3 regions of the Saccharopolyspora sp. NPDC000359 genome follow, and region 1 is predicted to be linked to each of the others. Evidence: riboswitches for the same ligand, from Rfam matches in the RefSeq annotation. Region 1 holds a riboswitch; each other region holds the start of a gene.
The links. A riboswitch is a leader RNA that binds a small molecule or an ion and turns the genes downstream of it on or off. The one in region 1 is predicted to bind glycine.
Positions count from the first base shown of each region.

Region 2: linked by a shared signal. The riboswitch ahead of gcvP (aminomethyl-transferring glycine dehydrogenase) and the one ahead of gcvT (glycine cleavage system aminomethyltransferase GcvT) in region 1 are both predicted to bind glycine.
Region 3: linked by a shared signal. The riboswitch ahead of gcvH (glycine cleavage system protein GcvH) and the one ahead of gcvT (glycine cleavage system aminomethyltransferase GcvT) in region 1 are both predicted to bind glycine.

Region 1 covers NZ_JBEPDU010000042.1:10,034-13,877, reverse strand. The annotation lists gene glyA (serine hydroxymethyltransferase) at 2-1,282, opposite strand; gene gcvT (glycine cleavage system aminomethyltransferase GcvT) at 1,307-2,410, opposite strand; glycine riboswitch at 2,528-2,627, opposite strand; glycine riboswitch at 2,628-2,725, opposite strand; gene ABT324_RS24590 (TetR/AcrR family transcriptional regulator) at 2,835-3,473, opposite strand; gene ABT324_RS24585 (acyl-CoA dehydrogenase family protein) at 3,575-3,844, shown strand, end outside.
Region 2 covers NZ_JBEPDU010000031.1:67,375-71,218, reverse strand. The annotation lists gene gcvP (aminomethyl-transferring glycine dehydrogenase) at 1-2,322, opposite strand, end outside; glycine riboswitch at 2,498-2,600, opposite strand; gene ABT324_RS20375 (MerR family transcriptional regulator) at 2,689-3,258, opposite strand; gene ABT324_RS20370 (bifunctional nuclease family protein) at 3,528-3,844, opposite strand, start outside.
Region 3 covers NZ_JBEPDU010000001.1:65,856-69,699, reverse strand. The annotation lists gene ABT324_RS00325 (MarR family winged helix-turn-helix transcriptional regulator) at 1-217, opposite strand, end outside; gene ABT324_RS00320 (L-serine ammonia-lyase) at 461-1,813, opposite strand; gene gcvH (glycine cleavage system protein GcvH) at 1,843-2,214, opposite strand; glycine riboswitch at 2,269-2,366, opposite strand; glycine riboswitch at 2,367-2,462, opposite strand; gene ABT324_RS00310 (PucR family transcriptional regulator) at 2,661-3,844, shown strand, end outside.

The DNA.
Region 1 (3,844 bases):
GTCAGAGGTTCGGGTACAGCGGGTGCTTGGTGGCCAGGGCTTCGACGCGGGTGCGCAGCTTGGCGCTGGTGCTCTCGTCGAAGTTCGGCTTGAGAGCCTCGGCGATGATGTCGGCGACCTCGGTGAACTCGGTCCGGCCGAAGCCGCGGGTGGCCAGCGCCGGGGTGCCGATGCGCAGCCCGGAGGTCACCATCGGCGGCCGCGGGTCGTTGGGCACCGCGTTGCGGTTGACCGTGATGCCGATCTCGTGCAGCCGGTCCTCGGCCTGCTTGCCGTCCAGCTCGGAGTTGCGCAGGTCCACCAGCACCAGGTGCACGTCGGTGCCGCCGGAGACCAGCTGCACACCGGCCTCCTTGGCGTCGGCGGCCGACAGCCGCTCGGCCAGGACCTGGGCGCCCTCGACGGTCCGGCGCTGCCGGTCCTTGAACTCCTCGCCAGCGGCGACCTTGAACGCCACCGCCTTGCCCGCGATCACGTGCTCCAGCGGCCCACCCTGCTGACCGGGGAACACCGCGGAGTTGAACTTCTTGGTGAACTCCTCGTCGGAGGACAGGATCACGCCACCGCGCGGACCGCCCAGGGTCTTGTGCGTGGTGGTGGTGACGACGTGGGCGTGCGGCACCGGGTTCGGGTGCAGGCCCGCGGCGACCAGCCCGGCGAAGTGCGCCATGTCCACCATCAGGTAGGCGCCGACCTCGTCGGCGATCTCCCGGAACCGCTTGAAGTCCAGCTGCCGCGGGTAGGCCGACCACCCGGCGATGATCAGCTGCGGCTTGTTCTCCCGCGCCAGCCGGGCGACCTCGTCCATGTCGACGCGGTGGTCGTCCTCGCGCACGTGGTAGGGCACCACGTTGTAGAGCTTGCCGGAGAAGTTGATCCGCATCCCGTGGGTCAGGTGACCGCCGTGGGCCAGGTCCAGGCCCATGATGGTGTCACCCGGCTTGAGCAGCGCGAACATCGCCGCGGCGTTGGCCTGCGCGCCCGAGTGCGGCTGCACGTTGGCGAACGAGGCGCCGAACAGCTCCTTGATCCGGTCGATGGCCAGCTGCTCGACGACGTCGACGTGCTCGCAGCCGCCGTAGTAACGGCGCCCCGGGTAGCCCTCGGCGTACTTGTTGGTCAGCACCGAGCCCTGCGCCTCCAGCACGGCCTGCGGCGCGAAGTTCTCCGACGCGATCATCTCCAGCGTGGTCTGCTGGCGGTTGAGCTCGGCGCCGACGGCCGCCGCCACCTCTGGGTCCACCGCGGCCAGCTTGTCGTTGAACAGGTCCGGTGTCGACATGGTGTTGCCTCCTGTGTGCATCTCTCAGGCGTTGCGGCGGTAGAACGGCAGCTCGACGACCTGCACCGCGACGGCCTTGCCGCGGATGTCGACCTGCAGCTGGGTGCCGGGTTCGCTGTGCTCGCGGTCCACGTAGGCCAGTCCGATCGGGTGGCCCAAGGTCGGGGACGGGGCGCCGCTGGTCACCACGCCGATCTCGGAGCCCTCGGCGTCCAGCACCCGGTAGCCGTGGCGGGGCGCGCGGCGCTGGTCGGTGCTCAGCCCGACCAGGGTGCGCTCGGTGGGCTTCTCCGCGGCAGCCGCCAGCGCTTCCTTGCCGACGAAGTCGCCGGGCTTGTCGAGCTTGACCACCCGGCCGAGGTTCGCGTGGTACGGCGTGAGGTCGGCGGAGAGCTCGTTGCCGTACAGCGGCATCCCGGCCTCCAGGCGCAGCGTGTCGCGGCAGGACAGCCCGGTGGGCTGCAGGCCGTGCTGCGCGCCCGACTCGGTCAGCGCCTGCCACACGGCCTCGGCGTCGCCCGGCGCGGTGAACAGCTCGAAGCCGTCCTCGCCGGTGTAGCCGGTGCGCGCCAGCAGCACGTCCTTGCCCGCGACCTGCGTCCGGTAACCCGCGTAGTACTTGACGCCGGAGAGGTCGGTGTCGGTCAGCGGCGCGAGAATCGCCACCGCGTTCGGGCCCTGCACCGCGATCAGCGCGTAGTCGTCGGAGACGTCCTCGTGCTGGGCGTCGAAGCCGCTGACCCGGTCGGCGAGCTCGGCGGAGACCACGGCGGCGTTCGCGGCGTTGGCCACCACCAGGAACTCCTGCTCGTCGAGGCGGTAGACGATCAGGTCGTCCAGCACGCCACCGGCCGGGTTGCAGATCATGGTGTAGCGGGCGCGGCCGGGGGTGATCGCGGAGGCGTTGGCGACCAGCGCGTGGTCGAGCGCCTCGGCGGCCTGCGGGCCGCTGATCCGGATCTCGCCCATGTGGGTCAGGTCGAACAGGCCCGCGGCGGTGCGCACCGCGTTGTGCTCCGCGGTGTCACCGGAGTAGCGCAGCGGCATCTGCCAGCCGGCGAACTCGGTGAAGGTGGCTCCGAGCGCTTCGTGGACGTGGTGCAAGGGCGTCCGTCGTGGCGACGACATGGTGTGGGACTCCTCCTGGTGGGCGCCGGTCGGCAGTCGAGGGCCGGTCAGCTCACTGCGCCCAACCTTATCGGGGGCACCTCGACCCCGACCTGCGCGGGCTTGCGCTGGTCGGGCGGTCTCCCCGGAGTCATTGGCCTGAGAGTTTCGCCACCCCGCGGGGGTGGCTTGCACCGTGGGCGAGAAGCGGGTGCTCCTGCTTTTCTCCGTGATCGCCTGGTGCCGCGCGGTGCCGGTGCCTGAGAGTTTGCTGGGGAGTATTGCTCCTTCGGCGCCCCGGTCCCGGTGGGCCGGAGTCTCTCCCGCACGACGTCGTAGGCGCTGTATTCGGTTCTGCGCCTTGGACGCTACGAACCCCCGGTGACCCACGTCAACCGGACGGGCGAGTGATCTCGTGCAGGCTTGCCCGGACTTCTGAACAGGTTCAGGTCGTTCGCGTGGTGTCCAGGGCCTGGTACTGCTTGCGGAGGCCGTCGATGAGGGCTTCGAGGGCCAGTTCGAAGCTGGCCTCGTCGATCTCCGCCGCGTGCTCGCGCAGCAGGTGGGCCCTGTTCAGGTGGGGGAAGCGGTCGTCGTAGAGGTCCGCGTCGTCCGGGAAGCCACCGCTGAACGAGCCCATCGCCGAGCCCACCACCAGGTACTTCGTCGAGGCGCCGATCATGGTGGCGTAGCGCTGCGGCCAGCCCGCGCGGGTCAGGCCGCCGTGCACCGCGTCCGCCCGGCGCAGGGCGTTCTCGCGGCGGGCCGGGCCGTAGGCCAGGAACGGCACCAGGTTCGGGTGGGCGACCAGGGCCGCGCGGTAGGAGCGGGCCCAGGTGCGCAGGCCCCTCGTCCAGTCCTGGTCGAAACCGGCGACGTCCACCGCGGCCATCACGTCGTCGGCGATCTCGTGCAGCAAATCTTCCTTGGTCGAGACGTGGTTGTACAGCGAGGCCGCGCGCACCCCGAGCCGTTCCGCGAGGCGGCGCATGGACAGCGCCTCCAGGCCGTCGGCGTCGATGATCTCCAGCCCGACGCGGCGGATGCGTTCCGGTGACAACCGGGGAGTGGTCGGTCTGGGCACGTCTTCTCCTCGTCAGGTCCCTTGCGGCGTTCGCCGGGACCGTCTTAGGCTGCCACAAAACTAACGACGTTAGTTAGATGGCCGCAGGAAGGGATCCGGCGATGGTCGACTTCTCGCTCTCCGACACCGAGCGCGACATCAGGGACTGGGTGCGTAACTTCGTCCAGCGCGAGCTGGTGCCGCTGGAACCGGAGGTGCTGCGGCGGGAGCGGGCCGGGGAGCGCGGCCTGACCAAGGACGAGCAGCACGAGCTGCAGCAGAAGGCGAAGGACGCCGGGTTCTGGGGCGTGCAGACGCCCGAGGAGTACGGCGGCATGGGCCTGTCGTCGGTGATGTCGGCGCTGATCGAGATCGAGCTCGGCCGCACCTAC
Region 2 (3,844 bases), on a different contig from region 1:
GGCGCCCATCATCCGCACGTAGGCCCACGAGATCGGCAGGATCGAGGCGCTGCCCCACGGGGCCGCACTGATCGGGCCCACCCCGGTGTCCGGACCGGCCGCGGGCTGCAGCGGGTGGTTCGGCAGGAACGGCGCCAGGTGCTCGCGCACTCCGATCGGCCCGACGCCCGGGCCACCGCCGCCGTGCGGGATGCAGAACGTCTTGTGCAGGTTCAGGTGCGAGACGTCGGAGCCGAACTTGCCCATCCGGGCCAGGCCGATCAGCGCGTTGAGGTTCGCGCCGTCGACGTAGACCTGCCCGCCCGCGTCGTGCACGAGACCGCACACCTCCCGCACGGTGTCCTCGTAGACGCCGTGCGTGGACGGGTAGGTGATCATGATCGCGGCGAGGTCGTCGGCGTGCTCGGCGACCAGCTCGCGCAGGTGCTCCAGCTGGATGTTGCCCTGCTCGTCGCAACGCACCACGATCACGCGCATCCCGGCCATCACCGCGCTGGCGGCGTTGGTGCCGTGCGCGCTCGCCGGGATCAGGCACACGTCGCGGTCGGTCTCACCACGGCTGCGGTGGTAGGCGCGGATGGCCAGCAGGCCGGCGAACTCGCCCTGGCTGCCGGCGTTGGGCTGCAGACTCACCGCGTCGTAGCCGGTGACCTCGGCCAACCAGGTCTCCAGGTCCCCGACCAGCGACAGCAGCCCCTCAGCGTCCTGGGCGGGCGCGAACGGGTGCAGCGACCCGAACTCCGGCCAGGTGATCGGCTCCATCTCGGCGGTCGCGTTGAGCTTCATGGTGCACGACCCCAGCGGGATCATGCTGCGGTCCAGCGCGATGTCCTTGTCCGACAGCTGCCGCAGGTAGCGCAGCAGCGAGGTCTCCGAGTGGTGGGTGTGGAACACCGGGTGCGCCAGGTACTCGGAGGTGCGCCGCAGCGCGGTCGGCAGCGCGTCGGGGGTCTGCGCGTCCAGCTCGTCGACGTCCAGGCCCTCGACGCCGAAGGCCTGCCACACGGTGGCCAGGTGGGCGCGGGTGGTGGTCTCGTCGCAGCTGACGCCCACGTGGTCGGCGTCGACGCGGCGCAGGTTGATGCCGCCGCGGCGCGCGGCGGCCACGACCTCGTCGGCCCGGCCCGGCACCTTCGCCACGATCGTGTCGAAGAACTCCTGGTGCAGCACCTCGACGCCGCCGCGCCGCAGCTGCTCGGCCAGCACAGCCGCCATCCGGTGCGCGCGGGTCGCGATCGCCCGCAGCCCGGCCGGGCCGTGGTACACCGCGTACATCGACGCCACCACCGCCAGCAGCACCTGCGCGGTGCAGATGTTGCTGGTGGCCTTCTCGCGGCGGATGTGCTGCTCGCGGGTCTGCAGCGCGAGCCGGTAGGCCTTGTTGCCGTCGGCGTCGACGCTCACCCCGACCAGCCGACCGGGCAGCTGCCGCTCCAGGCCCTTGGCCACCGCCATGAACCCGGCGTGCGGGCCACCGAAGCCCATCGGCACGCCGAAGCGCTGGGTGTTGCCCACGACCACGTCCGCGCCGATCTCACCGGGCGCGCGCAGCAGCGTCAGCGCGAGCAGGTCGGCCGCGACCACGACCTTCGCCCCGCGCTCGTGCGCCTCGGCGATGAGCGCCTCGTGGTCGCGCACCGCACCCGAGGCACCCGGGTAGGACAGCAGCGCGCCGAAGAACTCGCCCTCGGGCAGGCCCTGCGACAGGTCGGCGACGACGACCTCGATGCCCAGCGGCTCGGCGCGGGTCTGGATGACCGCGGTGCTCTGCGGGAGGGTGTCGGCGTCCACCAGGAACCGCGGCGACTTGGACTTCCCGGCCCGGCGCACCAGCGTCATGCCCTCGGCCGCGGCGGTCGCCTCGTCCAGCATCGACGCGTTGGCCACCTGCATCCCGGCCAGGTCGGCCACCATCGTCTGGAAGTTCAGCAGCGCCTCCAGGCGGCCCTGCGAGATCTCCGGCTGGTACGGCGTGTAGGCGGTGTACCAGGCCGGGTTCTCCAGCACGTTGCGCAGGATGACCGGCGGGGTCGTGGTGCCGTAGTAGCCGAGCCCGATCATCTCGGTGTGCGGGTGGCAGCGGCGCGCGAGCTTGCGCAGCTCGGCCAGCGCCGCCGCTTCGGTGGCCGGTTCCGGCAGCGCCAGCCGCAGGTCGTCCTCGCGAATGGCGTCCGGCACCGCGCTGCGGCCCAGCTCCTCCAACGAGCCCACGCCGATCACGTCGAGCATGTGGGCCAGTTCCGCCGGGGCCGGGCCGACGTGCCGGTCGGCGAACGGCGTGCCGTGCTCCAGAGCTGCCAGGGGAATGCGGTCGTCGGTCATCGCCAAACCTCAATCATCGCGGCGAACAGGGGTGGCAGTGCAGCGGCGGCTGCGCTTGCTCTCCCCCTCTGTCACTGTCCGCGAAGCGAACGCCTGAGAGCTTCACCCGGGGTCCGGGCTTGCACCGTCGGCGGGGTGGCACCACACCAGTGGTACCCCCTCTTTCCAGAGGTATCTCGCCCGCGCGGTCCAGGTGGCCTGAGAGGTTGTCGGGGAGGGTTGCTCCTTCGGCGCCGACCACGGCTGGGCGCCGGGCCGGACTCTCCCGCACGGGGTCGGCGATGGGTGGCAGCCTACCCGATCAGACCACCCCCGCGAACCGCTGATGCGAGGTGCGGCACACTGCCGCAACCACCGACCGACCGGTCAGCCGGTCTCGGCCTGCCGGTCCCGGCGGCGCCGGGACAGCTCGTCCTCGGCCTGCACCACCTCACCGCCGTCGGCCCGCTCGGCCGGGAACTCGTGGATGGTGCCGCTGATCTCGCGCATCGCACCGCTGACGGCGATGCCGAACACCCCCTGGCCGCCCTGCAGCAGGTCGACCACCTCCTCGGCAGAGGTGCACTCGTAGACCGTCGTCCCGTCGCTGAACAGCGTCAACCGGGCCAGGTCCTGCACGCCGCGGTTGCGCAGGTGCTCGACCGCGACCCGGATGTTGTGCAGCGACACCCCAGTGTCCAGCAGCCGCTTGACCACCTTGAGCACCAGGATGTCCTTGAACGAGTACAGCCGCTGCGAACCGGAACCGGCCGCCCCGCGGATCGACGGGCCGACCAGCTTGGTGCGCGCCCAGTAGTCCAGCTGGCGGTAGGTGATGCCAGCGATCTGGCAGGCGGCCGGTCCCCGGTAGCCGACCAGCTCGTCCGGCAGCGAGGCGTCTGGGAACAGACCACCCTGCTCCGCGGCAGCATCCCCGTTGGACGCTTCCTCGACCACGCCTGCCTCCCCTCGTCCGGCTTGTCGCCGACGACGATCACCAGCGCCCGAATCGGTTCGATCAGGGCCGCGAACACCCCGCCGACCGCGGTCGGCAGCACCGCCGCACCGGCAGTTCACCCGCTGAATCACACCGGGGCGATTTCGCGCAACTCGACGGTATGCCTGCCTCGCGGGGAGGTCAACGCGACGCGCGGGCGCCGGACGACCCGGCCCCCGCCTGCAGGCGCAAGCGGGGGCCGGGATTGCTCCAACCGGGTCGCGGACCGCTACGTGTCCGCGCCGCGGAAGTCCTCGGGCGAGACGGAGTCGAGGAACTCGCGGAACTTCTCCACCTCGTCCTCCTGCTCGTCGGGGATGACCAACCCGGCCTCGTCCAGCACCGACTCGTCGGCGTGAATCGGCACCCCGATGCGCAGGGCCAGCGCCACCGAGTCGCTCGGCCGCGCCGAGACCCGCACATCCCCGTCGAACACCAGCTCGGCGAAGAAGGTGCCCTCCTGCAGATCGGTGATCCGCACCTGCTCCAGGTCGCGCCCCAGGGCGCCGATGACGTCCTTGAGCAGGTCGTGGGTCAGGGGTCGCT
Region 3 (3,844 bases), on a different contig from region 1:
GCGACAACGTGCCGGAGTCCAGCCGCAGCGCTGCGCCGAGCTCCTTGACGGCGAGCGACCGGCGTTCCCAGAGCACCAACATCACCAGGTACTGCGGGTAGGTGAGCCCGAGCTCCCCCAGGAACGGCCGGTACAGGTTGGTGAAAGCGCGCGAAGCGCTGTAGAGCGCGAAGCACAACTGGCGGTCCAACGTCAACCGCGCCTCCGGGTCAGCCATACCCGAAACTATAGCGCAAGATTGAATTGCGCACAACTTAATTGGACGCAGCTGACCTGGCGTGGGGCACTGGTACTCGGCTGACCGGTAAGGGCTCTTCCAGAGCGCGGACCCACCGACGGTGACAGGAAGGTTCCCCTCCTCACGTCCGCGGGCAGGCGCGTGACAGGAAGGTTCCCTTGCTCACGTGACCAGCGCGGGCGGTGACAGGAAGGTTCCCTTCCTCGCACCGCCCGCGCGGGGTCAGCACTCGATGACGTTGACCGCGAGGCCGCCGCGGGCGGTCTCCTTGTACTTGACCTTCATGTCGCGGCCGGTCTCGCGCATCGTCTTGATCACCTTGTCCAGCGAGACGAAGTGGTTGCCGTCGCCACGCAACGCCATCCGCGCCGCGGTGATCGCCTTGACCGAGGCCACCGCGTTGCGCTCGATGCACGGGATCTGCACCAAGCCGCCGATCGGGTCGCAGGTGAGCCCGAGGTTGTGCTCCATCGCGATCTCGGCGGCGTTCTCCACCTGGCGCGGCGTCCCGCCGAGAACCTCCGCCAGCCCGGCAGCGGCCATCGAGCACGCCGAGCCGACCTCGCCTTGGCACCCGACCTCGGCACCGGAGATCGAGGCGTTCTCCTTGAACAACACCCCGACCGCACCCGCCGCGAGCAGGAAACGCACCACACCGTCGTCGTCGGCACCGGGCACGAAGCGGGTGTAGTAGTGCAGCACCGCCGGGACGATGCCCGCCGCCCCGTTGGTCGGGGCGGTCACCACCCGGCCACCGGCCGCGTTCTCCTCGTTGACGGCCAGCGCGAACAGGGTGACCCACTCCAGCGGATCATCCTGACCGGTCAGCGACGCAGCCAGCTCCGCCGCGCGCCGCTTGACCTTCAGCCCGCCCGGCAGCTCGCCGGTGTTGCGGCAGCCGTTGTCCACGCACTCCCGCATCACCTGCCAGATCTCCAGCAGTTCCTTGCGGACCGCGTCCTCGCCGCGCCACGACAGCTCGTTGGCCAGCATGACACCGCTGATGGACAACCCGGACTCCGCCGTGCGCTCGAGGAGTTCCGCACCCGTGCGGAACGGCAACCGCACCTCGGTCTCGTCCGGCTTGATCCGGTCGGCGCCGGTCGCGTCCTCGTCGACGACGAAACCTCCGCCGACCGAGTAGTACTCGGCACTGTCCAGGACGACGTCCCCGGTGAACGCGGTGAACCGCATCCCGTTCGGGTGCACCGGCAGCGACCTGCGGCGGTGCATCACCAGGTCGCGGTCCACGCTGAACCGGATCTCGTGCGCACCGTCCAGCCGCAACCGGCCCGTCGTGCTGATCTCGGTGACCCGGTCCGCCACCGCGGCCGGATCGACGACCTCCGGGCTGTGGCCCTCCAGGCCCAGCAGCACCGCCTTCGGGCTGCCGTGCCCGTGCCCGGTCGCCCCCAACGAACCGAACAGCTCCGCCTTGATCCGCGTGACCTGCGGCAACCGGCCCGCGTCACGCAGTCGTCGCGCGAATCGCTTGGCCGCCCGCATCGGGCCCACGGTGTGCGAACTGGACGGTCCGATGCCCACTGAGAACAGGTCGAAGACACTGATCGCCATTGATCGCCTCCGCTGCTGCCCGGCTCCGGCTACTGCTCGATCAGTCCGGCGTACTGCTCTGCCGTGAGCACAGCACCGGTCGCGGTGGCGCGCACCTCCAGCAGCCAGCCCCCGCCGAACGGCTCCGCGTTGACCAGCGCGGGGTCGTCCACGACGGAGTCGTTGATCGCGACGACCTCACCGGTGACCGGCGCGAACAGGTCGCTGACGGACTTGGTGGACTCCAGCTCACCGCAGGTCTGACCGGCCTCGATCTGCTCGCCGACCTCGGGCAGCTGCACGAAGACGATGTCGCCCAGCGCCTCCGCGGCGTGCTGGGTGATGCCGATGCGGACCACGTCGTCGCGGTCCTCGATCCACTCGTGCTCTTCGGTGTAGCGCAGGTTCTCCGGCAGGGACATGGTGGGAGGCTCCAAAGCGGTCTGGAGGGCGCGGGTGCGCCCGGAATGTGCTGGGCCTCCCCCTCTGTTTCGGTACCTGAGAGCTTCGCCGCGGATCAGCGGCTTGCACCGTGGGTGGCGCGTCCACTGCGACGCGCGCTTTCCAGAGTTGCCTCGCCCGAACGGTCATGGGTGCCTGAGAGTTTTGTGGGGAGTCTTGCTCCTTCGGCGCCCCGCACCTGGTGCGAGGTCTCTCCCGCACGGGGTCGACGGCCGGTATGCGATTGTCTACGTGCTCAGCAACGATAAACGGGCCCGCTCTGGTGCCACAATGCCCACCCCCGGTCCGCGACCAGGCGGCGCTTCCGGCGAACCCGCTCAGCGTGGCCGCCCTCCCGCGCGCCGGGTCCCCTGGCTCGGGCATGACCTCCGGCGGGTGGCGAAGGACGAGTTTCAGGAGGCCGGTGATGCTGGACGTCCGGGCACTGGTCGACCGGGTTGGGCCGACCCTGCTGCGCGCGGTGGTCGTCCCGGAGTCGACCACGTGCGTCGGCGACGTCGTCATCGCCGAACCCGACCAGCACCCGGCGGTGGTCGACGGCGACCTGGTGCTGGGCGTGGCGGTCGCGGACCGCGAGCACGCGGCGGCACTGGTGCGCACCTGCGGCGACCTGGGTGCGGCGGCGGTGCTGTTGAAGCCGCCGGTCGCCGCCGACGAGCACATCACCGCGGCAGCCGAGGAGGCGGACGTCGCCCTGGTCGAGGTCCGGCCGGAGACCGCGTGGGCCCAGCTGGTCTGGTTGATCCGGGCGGCGCTGGCCCGGACCGACTTCGACGAGGCGGACGCGCGCAGCACCGGGGTCGGCGACCTGTTCCGGCTCGCCGACGCGGTGGCCGACGTGGTGGACGCCCCGGTCACCATCGAGGACGCGCACTCCCAGGTGCTCGCCTACTCGGCCCGGCAGGACCTCACCGACCCCGCGCGCGTCTCGACGATCATGGGCCGCAGGCAGCCCGACGACGTGCTCGCCAAGTTCCGGGCGCGCGGCACGTTCCGCAAGCTCAGCAAGGGCAGTTCGGCGATCTTCGTTCCCGCCCAGCAGGACGGCACGCTGCCCCGGCTGGTGGTGCCGATCAGGATGGGCGGTGAACTGCTCGGTTCGATGTGGGCGGTGGTGCCCGACCAGGTCTCCGACGAACGCGCGACGGCGTTCGCCGACACCGCTCCCCTGGTGGCGCTGCAGCTGCTCCGCTGGCGGGCCGTCGCGGACGCCGAGCGGCGGCACAGCGCGGAGCAGGTGCGGCTGCTGCTGGACGGCGGCGAGGGCTGGCGGGTCGCGGCCAACGAACTGGCGGTCCCGAACGAGCTGCACCGGGTGATCGCGATCGAGATGCCCGCTTCGGACGGGCCCGCCGAGGGGCACCGGCTGGCGCTGTGGGAGTGGATCACCCGCGGGATCGGGCGCCGACCGCTGGTCACCGAGATCGGTGCCATGCTCTACGCGGTGGTGCCGGACCGCGACCGCGGCGGCTGGCAGGAACTGCGCACCGCGCTCGCCTCGCACGACATGTCGCCGCGACCGCTGATCGCGGTGGGCACAGCCGTGGCGGTCGCCGAGCTGCCCCAGTCGCGGTCGCAGGCCGAAGAGCT